Regions from separate parts of the Peribacillus aracenensis genome, predicted to be linked through region 2. Evidence: predicted binding sites of a transcription regulator. Region 2 holds the regulator's gene; the other holds the start of a gene.

Region 1 (3,431 bases), on a different contig from region 2:
GCAATTCGTATTCCGCATCTTGTTCCGCCGCTTCCATAAATTCCTTAGTCAGGCAAATAGAGATATTGGCTCCAGTCAGAAAATCCGAATTATGGACACTGTACGTTCCACCTGTACGGATCTTTTCTTCTGCATCCCTAATGATTTTCTCACTGAACCCACCTTGGCCAGGAATCTCCTTATAATTGATGATCCCTTGATACATAGCCGTTTCCTGTTCTGTATGCGGCGTGAATTTCAATTTATCCGTCGCATATTTCTTGATGGCTTCATCTTTAGTGTTTTCCACTAGGTAACGCAGAATCCTTGGATTTTGCATTTTGGAAATGATGAACTCCGCAATATCAGGATGCCAATCAGCAAGCATGATCATTTGCGCGCCGCGTCTGCTGCCGCCCTGTTCAACAAGATGCGTCAGTTTTGCAATATCGTCAAGCCATGATACTGAACCCGAGGATTTTCCATTCACCCCTTTTGCCAGAGTGTTTCTTGGACGCAGTGTCGATCCGTTCGTACCCACTCCGCCGCCGCGGCTCATGATCTCCATCACTTGTTTCCTATGTTCTGAGATCCCTTCACGTGAATCCGGTACGAATGGCATTACATAGCAGTTGAAATAAGTAACGTCCGTATTGGAACCTGCACCGTATAATACTCGTCCTGCCGGGACGAAATTAAGGTTCTTTAATTCTTCATAGAATTTATTGAACCATTCCGTTCTTTTTTCTTCCGTGGTTTCCACTGATGCCAAGCCCGTTGCATTACGTTTCGCAATTTGTTCATAATATATTTCAAGCGGCTTTTCGATTATATCCAACGGACGGTTAACAATTCCCGTCTCCACTTCTTCCGGATTATCCAATACGCCACGGAATTCTTCATCCACCAATACCTTGGCTTTTTTGGTTTCCCAATCAATTTCAACGATGTAACCGAGACCCCTTGCCGGGAATTTCGGATCTTCCTTAATCGTCAACACGACGAAATCGCCTGCCGAGAGTGTGATTTTTTCAGTATCCTTAAAAGAATAGCGGTCAAGCATGACTAGACGGGACACTCCCTTATGCGCCATTTTCATATCAGCAGTTACAGGGTGAACCTGGGGAAATAAAGAAATATCCTTATTCAACCTTTCTAGATCAACCTTTAAAGCTTCTTTTATTACAACCGACATAATTCCCTCTCCTTTATATGTTTCAAGATCCGTTCTTGCTGCCGCAAAAATCCTTATGTAGCCTTACATGTCCGTTTCGCTTAACAAGTACCCTAAATTTATCATAGCGAAACTCAAAAATCAACATATAGTGTCGCATTAAATATTTCAACTACTATATATTGTGTTTGTTTTGAATAACTTTTAATTTTGTCAAACGATAAATCAATTAATATAGTTAGCAAAAGGGAGGAAAATGTCGATTTACGATAATTTTTCATCAGATTTCAATTAATTTGGACCTTGCTTTTTCCCCATCCCTTTTAGGGCTTATCCCTGCAAGGGATACCTTATTTAGTCAAAAAATCTGAAAAAACTTTTTTCTTTTATCACTCTTATTATCCCACTTCTTCTATCTCATGAAATTCCATTCATCGCTTTCATATTTACTTTCTGCAATGGCCTTCACTTCCTGTAATTGCTTTTCGGTTAGGACGTACGGCTCTAAATCAATCGAAAGTCCTTCGGCAAAACCTTTTTCAAAAGCTTCTTTCGCTTCAGGGATGGTAACCTTTCTTCCAGCAATGTCATTTATGGCCACAGCTTTATTTTTTAAGTTTTTTTGCATTCTCTCTTTAACCCTGTCATTTGAGAATTTAAATACGCTAAAAAGCTTATCATCATCAAGATCAAGCAAAATGGACCCGTGCTGAAGGATGACGCCTTTTTGCCTGGTTTGAGCGCTGCCAGCGACCTTCCTGCCCTCGACGACCAGTTCATACCAGCTTGGAGCATCAAAACAGACGGAAGACCTGGGCGATTTTAAAGCCTCTTTTTCCTGATCGGTTCGAGGCACGGCAAAATAAGCATCCAATCCCAGATTCCTGAACCCCATTAATATTCCTTCAGAAATGACACGATATGCTTCAGTAACGGTAGTTGGCATTCCCGGATAGGATTCTGGAACGATTACGCTATAAGTCAATTCATGCTCGTGCAGTACCGCTCGTCCTCCTGTTGGCCTGCGAACAAAACCAAGGCCCTGCCTTTTGACCTCTTCCAAATCAATTTCCGCTTCAGCCTTTTGAAAATAACCAATCGACAATGTTGCTGGATCCCAGCCGTAAAAGCGTATGATTGGCGGAATTCCACCTTCGCTTTGCCAGTTTAACAGTGCTTCGTCCAAAGCCATATTAAAACCCGGTGAACAATACCCCGAATCTATAAAACCCCATTTTTCTTTAGTCATCCTTACCCCTCGTTTCAATAGACTGTTTTTCAATCCCCCACAAAAAACTCACATGTAGTAGTTTAACAGACTTTAACACTCTAAAAAAGAACGTGCTATCAAGTCGATGAAGAATTTGATGAAAATTCTTTTTGATTATTGGGTAAAGCAATTATATAATAAGGATTGTCTGTATTCGTTAAGGTAGAAGGGAGTTTTTATGTTTGGAAATATTATATACACTGCTCATCATCTTGGGAGTGGTTATTGCGTATTCACTTTTTAATTGGTACCGCCAGCGTAAAATCGTTAAAACATTAACACAGGACGAATTTATCGCTAACTACAGAAAAGTGCAGCTAATCGATGTGCGGGAACCGAATGATTTCGATAATGGTCATATCTTAGGCGCAAGAAACATCCCTATGACTCAAATGAAAACCCGCTTGGTCGAAATTAGGCCGGACAAGCCTGTATATTTGTACGCTCAGAGCGAAATCATCAGCGGAAGAGCTGCAGCCATGCTATACAAAAAGGGCTACAGGGAACTTTTTCACCTAAAGGGCGGTTTCAAGATGTGGACCGGGAAAATCAAAGCAAAGAAATAAGCCCCATCTCCGCATGGGCTCTTTTAAATTAAAAAGACTTCTTGTGCATCATACGGGCTTTAGGGAATGAAAGTTAACTGTTGAACTTTAATGAACTCTTACATAAACATGAAAAAATCCCCGCCGGCAGGCAGGGATTTTTTTCGTGCAAGCTATCAGTCTATGCTTGATAACGCAGAACAGGTTTTCTTGCAGCAAGAGTTTCGTCAAGCCGCTTTATAACGGTTGTATGCGGAGCTTCCTGAACGATTTCCGGGGTTTCTTCCGCTTCCTTGGCAATCTGGATCATCGCATCGATGAACGCATCCAGCGTTTCTTTCGACTCGGTTTCAGTCGGTTCTATCATCATTCCTTCTTCCACGTTCAACGGGAAGTAAATGGTCGGAGGATGATAACCGAAATCCAGCAATCTTTTGGCTATATCGAGGGTCCTTACCCCTAA
Region 2 (3,431 bases):
TTGATGAAGTGAACCAAGCCTTCATCGATGCTTCAGAAAATGAACTCAAGGGAATTATGGAATTCACGATGGAACCTTTAGTTTCCAGTGATTTCAAAACGAATCCTCACTCTGCAATCATCGATGGTTTGACGACAATGATGATTGGGGACAGGAAAGTGAAAGTCCTTGCATGGTATGATAATGAGTGGGGTTACTCCAACCGGGTAGTGGACCTTGTGAAATTGGTGGGATCCGAGTTGAAAAAAACTTCCGAAGTCGAACTATCAGTAAAATAAAGAAAAGAAATCGAGCCTGCTAAAATTTTTTAGCGGGCTATTTTTAATGCAGTGACCCATCAATTCCCGGCTATTTTAAGGCGCTGAATAAATCCGGAAACAGAATTTCCCTTACATTGGAACCTTCGCTATAGCCCTATTGCATATAAAGTTTATCTTTCCAAAATTTTAATTTGGAGTTGCAAAAAAAATTCAAACAATATATACTATGAATCGTGAACTTCTTCAAAAGCGGTTTGCATGATGGCTACTTAAAGGGTTAGGACCTCTTTGGACTAACTTTCCCCCGTGGTAGTTATCAGAACTTATTTTTAAATCATGGTAAGGGGGAAGCTTAATATGGAAACAGCTTACACTATGGAAACAATGGGTAGACATGTCATTTCTGAACTTTGGGGTTGTGACTTTGAAAAACTGAACAATATCGATTTAATTGAAAAGATTTTTGTTGATGCTGCTTTGAAATCAGGTGCAGAGGTACGAGAAGTTGCCTTTCACAAATTTGCTCCACAAGGAGTCAGCGGGGTTGTCATCATTTCTGAATCACATTTAACGATTCACAGTTTTCCAGAACACGGCTATGCGAGCATCGATGTCTATACATGCGGTAACTTGGATCCGAATATTGCGGCAGATTATATTGCAGAAGCTTTGAATGCGCAAACACGTGAAAACATAGAATTACCACGTGGTTTAGGTCCTGTACAAATGAAAAAAGCCAATATAAGTGCCCTATAAAAACACGTATACACAGAGATGCCATGGGTGCATCTCTTTTTTAATGCAATGAATCGGCAGCCTGCTTCACATTATAGCAATGGATTGCCTTATAGCACAAAGACCTTGACAAAGGTGCTCCAAGGGCGGAACAAAAGTGCCTGCTGCTGGAAGTTACACTTTTTACTTGTACTGGCCGTTCCTTTTAATATAAGATTAAGATAGAGAAGTAAATCCTTGGGGAACATTTAGATAGGGGAGTCCTACATAAAATACGGAGCTGATAATGATGAAATGCCCATCATGTCAATATAACGGAACAAGAGTGCTCGATTCCAGGCCAGTCGATGAAAGTAAATCGATTCGACGACGCCGTGAATGCGAGGCATGTGGTTTTCGATTCACGACATTTGAAAAGGTGGAGGAAACACCGCTTATTGTAGTGAAAAAGGGCGGGACACGGGAAGAGTTCAGTCGTGATAAAATCCTGCGTGGCTTAATCAGGGCTTGCGAAAAACGCCCGGTTCCCTTGAAGGAACTAGAGCAAATTACCAGTTATGTAGAAAAAGAACTGCGCAACCAGGGCATATCGGAAGTGAAAAGCGACAATGTCGGCGAAATGGTAATGGACAAGCTGGCGGAAGTCGATGAGGTTGCCTATGTAAGGTTCGCATCCGTCTATCGACAATTTAAAGATATCAATGTCTTTATTGATGAATTGAAAGATTTAATAAATAAAGAAAGAAAGTAGAGCTGAAGATTCACTTTGGCTCTTTTTTCACTACATCTTTTGAAAGGTTTGAATGGAGATGTCAATGCATTGGCAAGAATTGCTCCCAGCGGATTCATATTTGGTCTCATCTGCGGGGCTGCTTCATGATTATGATCGGAAAATACTTACCCGACTATATCAACCTCTTATTGGACCTATCTGCATTAGCTTATATATGACGTTATGGAGTGAGCTGGAGGAAAACAGGCTATGGTCGGAAATCTCCTCACATTATCAATTAATGAATACCATCGGCCTTAAGTTAGGTGATATTTATGAAGCACGCCTTTTACTTGAAGGAATTGGTCTGTTGAATGTATATAAGAAATCGAAAAATGAAACGAAGGAATTCATCTATGAGTTAAACCCGCCGCTTTCGCCCCAGCAGTTTTTCACGGATGGAATGCTGAATATTTACTTATACAAAAAAATCGGCAAAGCGCAATTCAACCGGTTAAAGAGATTCTTTTGTGATGATCGTATCTTAACCGATCAATATGAAGGTGTGACTAAATCTTTTGCGGAAGTATTCTCATCAGATCATTTGGACTCTTTATATGTAACCGATGAAGCGAAAAACGAATGGAAACCGATGCCTGAGCAGCAATTCATCGATCGGACGGAAGGCGTCGAGCCATCGGGGTTTGACGACTTATTTGATTTTGACCTTTTATTTGCCGGGATGAAATCCTCGATCGTACCGAAAAAGGCCTTTACTCCGAAAATAAAAAGTACGATTGCCAAACTTGCTTTTTTATATGGCATTGATCCGCTGGAAATGCAAAAACTAGTAATGGATGCCGTTTCATTGGATGATGAGATCGATGAGGAAGTGCTCAGAAAGGCGGCAAGGGACTGGTATCAGATCGAACGGCAGGCAGATATGCCTTCCCTAGTCAATCGGGTGCAGCCGATTCGTGAACGGACACAAAAAGAAGAACCGAAAACACAGGAACAAGAGTTAATCCGTCATTTGGAGACGATTTCCCCGAGGGAGCGGCTGATGCAATTGTCTGGCGGTGCAGAGCCATCAAGCGGTGATCTGAAAGTGGTTGAGGGAGTGATGATCAATCAAAAGCTGAATCCGGGTGTCGTCAATGTCTTGATTGAATACGTCATGCTCAAAACGGATATGAAGTTCACGAAGGGCTATGTGGAAAAGCTGGCAGGCCATTGGGCAAGGCTGAAGGTCTCTACGGTCGTCGAGGCGATGGAACTGGCTAAAAATGAACATAGGAAATATCAGGACTGGGCTCAAGGAAGCAGGAATGCTGCGAAGGGCGGCCGGAAAAAGGCGATACGGGAAGAAGTGGTTCCGGAGTGGCTTGAGAAGAAAGAAGAAGCACAGCAGGAGCAGAATGGAGATCAGCCTGAATTGAATGCCCAGAAACGCGAGCTTCAGGAGAAATGGAAGCAGTGGAAAGCAGGAGGTGAAATGAACGATGGAAAAGATTAATAGATCCCTTAATAAATTGGCCAATACAAACCAATTTCAACAGCGTTATGAAAAGCTGAAGCAGGAGATTTTTGAAGACGAACAAGTGCGGTTATTTTTGAATGCCAACAGTTCGACGGTCACGAAGGAAATGATTGATAAAAATTTGGGGAAGCTTTATGAGTTCACTTCACAAAGCAATAAATGTGATAAATGTCCAAGCTTGAAT

What was found. Region 2 encodes NrdR, which represses ribonucleotide reductase genes. Its sites were predicted from a motif close to AACACNATATATNGTGTT; they were not measured.
Region 1: N0M92_RS04725 (vitamin B12-dependent ribonucleotide reductase) is a predicted target of NrdR. The motif match lies at 1,325-1,342, and genes of this name have one in related genera.

What each region holds. Positions count from the first base shown of each region.
Region 1 is NZ_JANZMJ010000003.1:106,544-109,974, forward strand. Features, by position in the region: gene N0M92_RS04725 (vitamin B12-dependent ribonucleotide reductase) at 1-1,174, opposite strand, end outside; gene N0M92_RS04730 (lipoate--protein ligase family protein) at 1,566-2,402, opposite strand; gene N0M92_RS04735 (rhodanese-like domain-containing protein) at 2,606-2,989, shown strand; gene gcvPB (aminomethyl-transferring glycine dehydrogenase subunit GcvPB) at 3,150-3,431, opposite strand, start outside.
Region 2 is NZ_JANZMJ010000006.1:155,239-158,669, reverse strand. Features, by position in the region: gene N0M92_RS08955 (glyceraldehyde-3-phosphate dehydrogenase) at 1-278, shown strand, start outside; gene speD (adenosylmethionine decarboxylase) at 636-1,016, shown strand; gene nrdR (transcriptional regulator NrdR) at 1,285-1,746, shown strand; gene N0M92_RS08940 (replication initiation and membrane attachment family protein) at 1,811-3,223, shown strand; gene dnaI (primosomal protein DnaI) at 3,210-3,431, shown strand, end outside.